Regions from separate parts of the Peribacillus sp. TH16 genome, predicted to be linked through region 1. Evidence: predicted binding sites of a transcription regulator. Region 1 holds the regulator's gene; the other holds the start of a gene.
What was found. The regulator Rex, encoded in region 1, represses fermentation and respiration genes when NADH is low (regulators of the CRP and FNR family bind a similar motif). The targets are predictions, from matches to a motif close to TTGTGAAATATTTCACAA.
Positions count from the first base shown of each region.

Region 2: the regulator Rex is predicted to act here: its motif matches at 3,275-3,292, upstream of JFV29_RS17885 (cytochrome c oxidase subunit II).

Region 1 is NZ_JAEKEM010000011.1:215,687-221,548, forward strand. It holds gene JFV29_RS29680 (ABC-F family ATP-binding cassette domain-containing protein) at 1-1,021, opposite strand, end outside; gene moaC (cyclic pyranopterin monophosphate synthase MoaC) at 1,152-1,661, shown strand; gene JFV29_RS29690 (redox-sensing transcriptional repressor Rex) at 1,696-2,355, shown strand; gene JFV29_RS29695 (YdiK family protein) at 2,383-2,598, opposite strand; gene JFV29_RS29700 (CPBP family intramembrane glutamic endopeptidase) at 2,595-3,320, opposite strand; gene groES (co-chaperone GroES) at 3,658-3,942, shown strand; gene groL (chaperonin GroEL) at 4,002-5,639, shown strand; gene JFV29_RS29715 (hypothetical protein) at 5,711-5,862, opposite strand, start outside.
Region 2 is NZ_JAEKEM010000009.1:811,747-817,608, forward strand. It holds gene JFV29_RS17870 (hypothetical protein) at 334-504, shown strand; gene JFV29_RS17875 (nucleobase:cation symporter-2 family protein) at 928-2,241, opposite strand; gene JFV29_RS17880 (xanthine phosphoribosyltransferase) at 2,234-2,833, opposite strand; purine riboswitch at 2,996-3,097, opposite strand; gene JFV29_RS17885 (cytochrome c oxidase subunit II) at 3,490-3,969, shown strand; gene JFV29_RS17890 (b(o/a)3-type cytochrome-c oxidase subunit 1) at 3,966-5,621, shown strand; gene JFV29_RS17895 (carboxypeptidase M32) at 5,681-5,862, opposite strand, start outside.

The sequences.
Region 1 (5,862 bases):
CATAACCAATAGCTAAGCTTTGAAGATGAAGTACTTCGTTTCCGCTTTGCTTTTCAATTTGGAAGGAAAAATTAGCAGATTTTTCGTCACCTTGTGGCCTGTCCAATACGTCCATCTTTTCGAGCTGCTTGCGCCTGCTTTGCGCTCTTTTGGTGGTCGAAGCTCTTGTGATATTACGTTGAACAAAGTCACGCAGTTTTTCGATTTCACCTTGTTGTTTTTCGAATTGCTTCATGTCCCGTTCATAATCTTCCGCTTTTCCTTCTAAGTAAGAACTGTAATTACCATAGTACTTTTTCATATTATTTCTTGAAATTTCATACACCTGGTTTACAACTTTATCTAGAAAATAGCGGTCATGGGAAACAATAAGTACAGCACCTTGGTAACTTTGTAAATATTGTTCAAGCCAGGAGAGAGTTTCGATATCCAGATGGTTTGTTGGTTCATCGAGAATCAATATATCGGGCTTCTTTAAAAGCAGCTTTCCTAATGCAAGCCGTGTTTTTTGGCCTCCACTCAACGTGGAAATGAGAGTGGAATAGTCAAAGTCACCAAACTGAAGACCATGTAATACGGAACGGATATCTGCTTCATATTGATAGCCCCCCTTTTCTTTAAAGGCTACCTGTAAAGTGTCATATTCATTTAACACCTTTTGGTAAAGTATTTCGTTATCAAAAGTGTCAGGTTTGGCCATTTCGGCCTCAAGTCGGCGCAGTTCTTTCTCTTGCTCTATTAGGTCTTTGAATACAGTCTGCATCTCATTCCAAATGGAAAGTTCGGATTCTAAACCTGTATCCTGTGCCATATAGCCAATAGTGACGCCTTTGGGTTTGATGATCTCGCCGCCATCATGGGAAAGTTGTCCGGCTATGATTTTTAGCAGAGTTGATTTTCCAGCGCCGTTTCGGCCAACTAGGGCAATTCGATCTTTATTTTGAACTTCGAGCTTCATATTTGATAAAATAAGTTCAGCTCCGTAATATTTGGATAGTTGATTGATTTGTAATAAAATCATAAATTTTCACCTCAATTGATTATTGTTAGTGTAACGTATTATAGTAATTATCGGCAACAGCTGAGGTCTAAGCAAAAACAAGCTGTTACATAATGTGGAATAATAGTGTATGATTTAGGAGGGGTTATTAATGGGGGACTTAACGCATTTTAATGAACAAGGCAGAGCTAAAATGGTTGATGTGAGTGCGAAGCCTGAAACCATTCGGACGGCAACAGCTCAATCGAGTATCTTATTGAACGATGAAATATATGAAAAAATCACGAACCAGAAAATGAAAAAAGGTGATGTTCTGTCAGTTGCACAGGTTGCAGGCATCATGGCAAGCAAAAATACATCCAATATAATCCCGATGTGTCACCCTATTTCTCTACAAGGGGTCAATATAGCCTTTGATTGGGTAAAAGAAGAACAAGGTTATAGGCTTAAAATAGAAACAGAAGCCAAGACAAAAGGGAGTACAGGTGTTGAAATGGAAGCGTTAACAGCTGCATCTGTGACCGCTTTAACTGTCTACGATATGTGTAAGGCTATTGATAAAGGAATGGTAATCGGGCCTACATTTTTAGTGGAGAAAACAGGTGGGGTGTCTAGTAGCGATTACAAAAGACAGTTGAATCAAACAGATAAAGAAGAATAAGTTTGAAAAGCATGTGTGAAGGCGGGGAAGAACGATGAACCATGACCCAAAGATACCGCAGGCAACGGCCAAAAGGTTGCCCTTATATTATCGATTTTTAAAGAACTTACATTCCTCAGGTAAACAAAGAGTATCCTCGGCAGAGCTTAGCGAAGCTGTAAAAGTTGATTCGGCTACAATTCGCCGTGATTTTTCCTACTTTGGCGCGCTTGGAAAAAAGGGCTACGGCTATAATGTAAATTATTTACTATCCTTCTTCAGAAAAACACTAGATCAAGATGAATTGACAAAAGTCGCTTTAATTGGAGTAGGGAATTTAGGGACCGCTTTTTTAAATTACAATTTTTTGAAAAATAATAATACAAAAATTGAAATGGCATTTGAAGTTTCTGAAGATAAGGTTGGAAAGCGAATAGCTGATGTGCCAATCTATCATATGGACCAAATAGATACGCTTTTGCAGGAAAATAATATTACAGCAGCTATTTTGACAGTACCTGCCCAAGTGGCTCAAACGATAACCGATCGTTTAGTTAAAGCTGATATAAAAGGAATATTGAATTTCACTCCTGCTCGGCTGACTGTACCGCCGTCCATAAGAGTTCACCACATTGACCTGGCTGTAGAGCTTCAGTCCCTCATCTACTTTTTAAAGCATTATCCTGTGGTAGAAGAAGTTGCATTAGAGGAATAAAAAAACGCTGCGTCTTCGCAGCGTTTTTTATTTTTTCTTCTTATTGTTTGCGGATTTAATTTTAAAGTGCATCATGATCATACGTAACCCTGACCCAAAGTCAAGAGTTGCAATAAGTACGAGTATGTAGGCAAAGATTCCCCATCCTGTTGAATTGACGGTTTGGATTGCGATAGCCGTAAAAAGAGCCCCTAAGCCTGCATAGATGATACCGATAAATAGTGGTGATTGACGACGTTTCATAATAAACCTCCGATAAAGGCCTGTGCAGTATCTAGCATCTTCTCAATATCATCTCTATAAAACACTTGAAGGATGATAACAAGGGTATTCATTGCAATATGTGCCACCATCGACACAAGGATACGACCGGTTTGCGCATAAAGAAATGCAAAGGTGAAGCCCATTGCTGAATATAAAAGAAGATGTTCGAGTTCACCATGCGCCAAGCCGAAAATAACTGAGCTAATTAAAGCAGAAATAAAGAAATTAAAGCGTTTATTAAGTGATCCGAAAATGATTTTCCGGAAAAGGATTTCTTCCAAAATAGGTCCAATTACTGAAGTCACGAAAATGACCATTGGGACTTCATATATGAGTGAAATAAGATTCTGCGTATTTTCAGATTCAGACTTCACCCCGAGCATTTGTTCAATGCTTCCAGCTAGGCTTTGAGCAATAAGTGCCAGAAATACACCTGCTATCGCCCACAATATAGACGTAGGGATTGAAGCTTGATTACGTGTGTCTATCCTTTCCCTCATATCTTTTCTCATCAAAATTAAAATCAGTGTTAGAGCTGCGAGAAAGCTGAATACAATCCAGTATGCTGCTGCTTTAACTTTGAGTTCATCAGCAGGCATTTCGCTTAAAGATCCAATCAGCATGAAAATAGGCATCCCAACAATACTGGATAATTGCATGGCTATGTAAGTGATGATGACGAACCAATATTCTTTTTTCAAAAATGAAAACTCCTTTTATTTTAGTCCGCCATTTCTCTTATAACGGTCCTGACATGGGGACAATCTCTAAACGTATACTCCAAAATGGTATCAAATAATGAGACATAACTCCACTTAAACGTACGCATAAGAGAACATTTCATCTCCTTTGTTAAAAGAAACATTATCCTAAAGTAGTATACCCGGAATTTATCAGAAATTAATAAAAAATTTTCGATAAGATACTTGCAAAAAAGGCTCGGTTTATTTAATATTATAAATGTGTTAGCACTCGATGATGAAGAGTGCTAATAATCACAAAGCAAATTATCAAGAGAATATGAGGAGGTTGTTTCACTTGTTAAAACCATTAGGTGATCGCGTTATTATTGAACTAGTTCAATCTGAAGAAAAAACGGCAAGCGGTATTGTTCTTCCTGATACTGCAAAAGAAAAGCCACAAGAAGGTAAGGTCGTAGCAGTTGGTACGGGCCGTGTTCTTGAAAATGGCGAACGTGTTGCTTTAGAGGTTGCCCAAGGCGATCTAATTATCTTCTCAAAATATGCTGGTACTGAAGTGAAATACGAAGATACTGAATACTTAATTTTACGTGAAAGCGACATTTTAGCTGTTATTGGCTAATTATACATCATACTTAACTGAACGAAAATTTTCTTAAAATTTTAGGGAGGTACTTATAAATGGCTAAAGAAATTAAATTTAGTGAAGAAGCACGCCGCTCAATGCTTCGTGGTGTGGACGCACTTGCAGATGCAGTTAAAGTAACGCTTGGACCAAAAGGTCGTAACGTGGTTCTTGAGAAAAAATTCGGTTCACCGCTTATCACAAATGACGGTGTAACAATCGCTAAAGAAATCGAATTAGAAGATGCATTCGAAAACATGGGTGCGAAATTGGTTGCTGAAGTAGCAAGCAAAACAAACGACGTAGCTGGTGACGGTACAACTACTGCAACGGTTCTAGCGCAAGCAATGATCCGTGAAGGTCTTAAAAACGTAACAGCTGGTGCTAACCCAATGGGTATCCGTAAAGGAATCGAAAAAGCGGTTAATACTGCGATTGCAGAATTAAAAGCCATTTCTCAACCTGTTGAAAACAAAGAATCGATTGCACAAGTTGCTGCTATCTCTTCAGCTGATGAAGAAGTAGGCCAACTGATTGCTGAAGCTATGGAACGCGTTGGTAACGACGGCGTCATCACAATCGAAGAGTCTAAAGGTTTCACAACTGAATTGGACGTTGTAGAAGGTATGCAGTTCGACCGTGGATATGCTTCCCCTTACATGGTTACTGATTCAGATAAAATGGAAGCTGTTTTAGACAATCCATATATCTTAATCACGGATAAAAAAGTAACGAATATCCAAGAAATCCTTCCTGTACTTGAGCAAGTTGTTCAACAAGGAAAACCACTATTATTGATTGCTGAAGATGTAGAAGGCGAAGCGCTTGCAACTCTTGTTGTGAACAAACTTCGTGGAACATTCAATGCAGTTGCGGTTAAAGCTCCTGGATTCGGTGATCGTCGTAAAGCAATGCTTGAAGACATCGCAGCTCTTACAGGCGGCGAAGTAATCACTGAAGAAATCGGACTTGATCTTAAATCTGCAACAATCGAATCTTTAGGACGTGCGTCTAAAGTGGTTGTTACAAAAGAAAACACAACTATCGTTGAAGGATCTGGAGATACAGCTCAAATTCAAGCTCGTGTAAACCAAATCCGTGTTCAATTAGAAGAAACAACTTCTGAATTCGACCGTGAAAAATTACAAGAACGCCTTGCTAAATTAGCTGGTGGTGTAGCAGTAATCAAAGTCGGTGCAGCTACTGAAACAGAATTAAAAGAACGTAAACTTCGTATTGAAGATGCATTGAACTCTACTCGTGCTGCTGTTGAAGAAGGTATCGTAGCCGGTGGTGGTACAGCTCTTCTAAACGTATACAATAAAGTGGCAGAAATTCAAGCGGAAGGCGACGTAGCAACAGGCGTGAAAATCGTTCTTCGTGCTATCGAAGAGCCAGTACGCCAAATCGCTCACAATGCTGGACTTGAAGGTTCTGTAATCGTAGAACGCCTTAAAGGTGAAGCAGTTGGAACTGGCTTCAATGCAGCTACTGGCGAATGGGTTAACATGATTGCATCTGGTATCGTGGATCCTACTAAAGTAACTCGTTCAGCTCTACAAAACGCTGGTTCTGTTGCTGCAATGTTCTTAACAACAGAAGCTGTTGTTGCTGACAAACCAGAACCTGCTGGCGCTGGTGGCATGGGCATGCCTGATATGGGTGGCATGGGCGGAATGGGCGGCATGATGTAATAAAGCCGTCAATCCCTTGATATATAAGGGTTTGAGAGTGAAATGGTAACATTTTGCTAACATTGAGGATTTTAACGGAAGCTTCTCATAAGTTGAACAAACTTATGGGAAGCTTCTTTTTTCATTTCTTGAGTTACATAGAGATATACATTCTTTGTAATCAGATCATCGGTATGACCAAGTCTGTCCATAATTTGTTCAAGTGAGACATCAGCTTCTGCAA
Region 2 (5,862 bases), on a different contig from region 1:
TACATGATATGGTTAATATACCCACAATAACCCATTTAATGCTCTAACGATAAATAGTGATATATATATGTTTTTTATAAATATTTTGTTTTTTTCATTTTATAAAGTAGGTAAAAAAACCTATATATTTGATAGGATATTCAAAAGCCTTCTCTTTTTTCTAATCAGCCTTCAAACAGGAAACCATCAGCGTGCTAATTGGCATGACAATTGATTTCCGAGGAAGATTTTTCATTGAGGAACAAGTGGATGCATGTGTAAAATAGGCGAAGCTATGTTTGGTATCCCTCTAGAAGGAGAAATGCTTGACTCATTTGCGCAGAGCTTGGCAATATGCTAGCTGTTAATATAGAAACATCCTTAACAGTGGATGAGACTATTATGGATATTCCCCCTCCAACCGTTTTTGTCGGTCAAATATTCGGCTTTAATCAAGTAATCATTTTCCCGATTATACTGAATGGGACCCATAAGATTCATATTATCTTGATGATTGAAATGTAGTTTTTAAATCAAAAAAACCCCTTACCTTCACAAGCGGTAAGGGGGGCCATCATTCTTCCTTCTTTATTGAGGATTGGTTTTGTACTTGTATAATGATATTTTGAAATTCCTCTTTTCCGCACACACGGCATCTAAATTCCTGATTTAATATAGTTCGACAATGAATACAATATTTTTTTTCCATCTCTATCACTTACTTTCTTGTATAGATACTATCAATATATTCAAAAAGTGAAGAGAGTTTCCTTTTATCTGTTAAATCTTTTTTTCATTATAATTAGAATTCTCTGGAGGGCTTTCTTTCAATCCGGTAATGTTTTAATAACCAATCAGAATAAAAAATACTGCCTCAAACGCAAAAATATCTGTGCGTTTGAGGCAGTTTACTCTAAGGTATAAATCTATCAGCTTTTTCGAAACTATTTAGGCTACTTTCCGTCCTTCGATACGTGCTTCTTTCACTTTCCCGTTTGCAGGGACGATATTGAAAACAATATTCAAGAAAATAGCAGTCAAACTTCCTGCCACAATTCCGTTATCCGTTAAAATTTGGATACTTTCTGGAATTTGAGCAAATAGCTCAGGAACAACCGTTACCCCAAGGCCCATACCTACTGAACAGGCGATAATCAATAAATTTTCTTGGGAAGCAAAGTCTACTTTGCTTAACATTTTAATTCCTGCTGCAATAACCATTCCGAACATGGCTACCATCGCTCCGCCTAAAACAGATGAAGGAATAATGGTCGTGAACGCACCTATTTTAGGAACAAATCCGATCAAAATCAGCATACCTGCTGCTGTATAAATAACATTTCTTGTCTTAATACCGGACAATTGTATCAGACCGACATTCTGTGAAAATGCCGTATAAGGAAATGCATTAAACAACCCACCCAACATGATCGCAATCCCCTCAGAACGATATCCACGTGCTAGATCATCTTCGGAAATCTCTTTATCTGTAATTTCCCCTAATGCATAATAAACACCTGTTGATTCCACTAAGCTAACTATTGCAACCAATGTCATTGTAATAATAGCTGTAATGTTAAATGTCGGAGTTCCAAAGTAGAAAAAATGAGGTAAATGCAACCAAGATGCACTTGCTACTGAGCTAAAATCCACTTTCCCCAGGAAGAAAGCTACAAATGTTCCGACTAGTAAACCTAATAAAATAGAAATAGAACGCACAAATCCCGTTGAGAATTTATACATAAAAATGATAAATAGCAATGTTCCAAAACCAAGACCCACATTATTCAAGGCACCGAAATCAGCTGCACCTTGGCCGCCCCCCAGATTGTTAATCGCAACTGGAATAAGCGTGATTCCGATAATCATAACTACTGATCCTGTAACAACAGGAGGGAAAAATCTTGCCAACTTACCAAAAAACTTACTTATTATAACCACAATCAATCCTGAGACCAAAATGGCTCCATAAATGGTAGTGACTCCATATTGGGTACCAACCGCAATCATTGGGCTAACTGCTGTGAATGTGCAGCCAAGAACGACTGGAAGCCCAATTCCAAAGAATTTATTTTTCCACACTTGTAATAAGGTTGCTATACCACACATTAAAATATCAATCGATACTAAATAAGTTAACTGCGCTGCCGTTAAACCCAACGCCCCACCGACTATCAGGGGAACAACAATCGCACCTGCATACATCGCAAGTACATGTTGTAATCCTAAAGAAGCAACTTTTATTGGTGATTGGTTAGACATTTACTGTTGCCCCTTCCTGTTCCTCAGCGAATGTTATCTCGCCGAATTTCAACTTTGCGATTCGAGCTAGAGATTCCACTTGGAAGCCTTGTTCTCTGAGATCCTTTCCACCACTTTGGAAAGCTTTCTCAATTACAATCCCGATTCCGGCCACTTCTGCTCCAACTTGGTCACAAATATCCGCCAAACCTCGGGCTGCTTGACCAACTGCAAGAAAGTCATCGATGATCAATACCTTATCACCTGCTTCAATATATTTATTGGACACCGTGATTGTATTCGTTTCTTGTTTAGTAAAGGAATGAACAGATGCTGTCACTAAACCTTCAGTCAAAGTCAGTGATTTACGTTTACGTGCAAAAATTAGCGGAACTTCTAATTCTAAGGCCGCCATCAGTCCAGGTCCAATCCCTGAAGATTCAATCGTTAGTACTTTTGTTATTTCCTTATGTTCAAAACGTTTCACAAATTCCTTACCGATTTCTTTCATCAGGATAGGATCCATTTGGTGGTTTAAGAATGAATCTACTTTTAAAATATCTTCTGATAAAGCTTGACCCTCGGACAAGATTTTTTCCTTTAAAAGTTGCATGAAGGTTCCTCCCAATCTTGGATGTTTATTTAACCCATAGTCATGCAGATGTTTCCCGACAAATAAAAAGCCCAAGAAACATTGCAGCACTTTTTTTAGAGTGAGGCAATATTTCTCGGGCATAAATGAAAAAGGACTCAACAAAACCCTTTCATTGTGCGACAAGATCTATTACTCACCCATAGTCGAATTATTTACGGTAATTCGGTAGAAACTTGCAGGCCATATCCCTGCTATTATACGAGTGAAACTTTATATTTTTGTAATATATGAATTATAACAACGCTTTCTCTATTTGAAAAGGTATTTTTAACAAAAACCGAACTTTCACTTTAAATAACAAATGATCATTCGTATTTTTAGAAAATTTAGAAATTGACTGATCGTTTCATAGGATTTTTTCCTACCATCTATGTGTGAAAAAATCCAGACTATATAATCTTCACAATTTTTTCACAACTTGATACACATCAAAAGCAAATTTTTATACTTACAAAAAGTAACGATTGAACAATTTGTGAAAAGAGAAAAAGTGGATTCTAATTTAAAAGGTACACTTGCTTCTGTTTTAATACTAGGAATTATTCTAATTATTGTATGGGTCAGCATCTATTTTATTTTTGTAAATCGTTTAGGTTAATTGAGGAGGAGAAATAATGCACATGCACAAGTTTGAAAAGGTTTGGTTGATTTTCGGTACAGTAGCCCTGCTAGTTTTCTTGACAGTGCTTGGGGTTAGTGCTTTCTATCTAGGGAATCAACCTCCCAGCTGTTTAGTTACAATTGATCCTGAAAAAGTGGAGGTCACTGCTCCATTTAATGCCCCTGGCTTACATGAGGTCACAGGAAAAGATTGGGACTATGAATTAGTGTTTGTAGCTTCTGCCTTTTCGTATAGTCCTGCAAAAGTGGAGATCCCTAAAGGTTCAACTGTCAAGGTTATCGCAACATCAAAAGATGTTATCCATGGCTTTGAGATAGCTGGGACTAACGTTAATATGATGCTTGAACCTGGATTCGTCAGTGAATATACCACTAGATTTAATAATGAAGGAGAAAATTTGATTATTTGCAATGAATATTGCGGGGTTGGTCACCACATGATGAGCTCGCGAATCGAGGTGGTTTCAAAATGAAAAAAACGGCTGAAAATGAAAAAGTTCACCCACTGGATGCAAAACTATCCATGGCTCATTTCTATGTAGCCATTATTGCTTTAGCACTTGGAGGATTTGCAGGATTACTTCAAACTTTGGTTCGCTCAGGCAGAATGGAATTACCTGCCGGTATAACGTATTATCAATTACTTACGGTTCACGGAGTTTTACTTGCTCTGGTGCTAACAACTTTCTTTATCATAGGATTTCAGCTATCAGCAATTAGTAAAACAATCGGTCCATTGTCCACCCCTTCCAGAATTGCAGGCTGGATTGGTTTTTGGACAATGACACTCGGCACTGTTATGGCCGCTGTTATGGTTTTATTAAATGAAGCATCTGTCCTTTATACTTTTTATGCACCTCTTCAAGCGCATCCTATTTTCTATGGTGGCTTAACACTTGTGATCGTTGGCAGCTGGATTAGTGGTGGAGCCCTTATAGCGGCATACCGCAAGTGGAAGAAAAACAATCGCGGCCAAGCAAGCCCCTTATTAAGTTTTATGGCTGTTGTAAATACTCTACTTTGGATTGTTGCTACTATCGGAGTGGCAGCTACCGTGTTATTTCAAATTCTCCCATGGTCATTAGGCTGGGTGGATTCTATTAACGTTTTAGCAAGCCGAACTTTATTTTGGTATTTCGGGCATCCGCTCGTATATTTTTGGTTGCTACCAGCTTATATGTGCTGGTATGTAGTGATTCCTAAAGTCATTGGCGGGAAAATTTTTTCAGATTCATTGGCTCGAATGTCTTTTATTCTTTTCCTGCTTTTCTCTATCCCTGTTGGACTTCATCACCAATTGCTAGAACCCGGTATCGATCCTGCCTGGAAGTTTTTACAAGTGACTTTAACCTTCTTGGTCGTTGTTCCATCTTTAATGACTGCCTTTTCTTTATTCGGATCTTTTGAACAATACGGACGTTCTCAGGGTGCCCAAGGGATATTCGGTTGGTTTAAGATGCTACCTTGGGGAGATGCGCGTTTTACCGTTCCTTTTATCGGAATGGCGGCTTTCATACCAGCAGGTGCCGAAGGCTTAGTCAATGCCTCAAACCAATTAAACCAGGTTGTCCATAATACTATTTGGGTTACAGGACATTTTCATTTAACGTTGGCGACTTCCGTAATCCTAACTTTCTTTGGGATTTCATATTGGCTCGTTCCCCATTTAACTGGACGCACCTTAACAAATAAATTAAATAAATTAGCGATTATTCAAGGGGTCTTTTGGGCAATTGGGATGTCCTTTATGTCTGGGGCCATGCATATCGCTGGATTGCTGGGAGCACCTCGCCGCTCTTCGTACTCCACTTATGGAGATTCCACACAGGCACTTGATTGGATTCCTTATCAAATCGCCCAAGCTGTAGGTGGAACCATACTCTTTATCGGGATTATTTTATATATCATTATTTTTATACAGTTATCCTTCTTTGCTCCAAAAGGCAACGAAGAGTTCCCTGTTGGTGAAGTTACTGATAAAGCCGAAAAAACGCCTCTCGTTTTTGAAAATTGGAAATTATGGCTTGGAATAACTGCAGCACTCATTCTCTTTGCGTATACAATTCCGTTTATTGATATTCTCCAAAATGCACCACCGGGATCAAAAGGATTTAAATTATGGTGATAATCCTACACAATAAAAAAACCTTGGCAGATTTGCCAAGGTTTTTTTATTTGAAGATTTTATTTAATTTTATAAACTTCCTTATACTTACTTTCAAGATAATCTATTAAATACTGCACGTTTAAGCCTTCACCTGTTGTTTCTTTCAAAATCTCAAGCGGCTTTTTAGTTTTTCCGAATTTATGTATCTTTTCATTAAGCCATGTTCTAATTGGAGCAATATCACCGGATGCCAACAAAT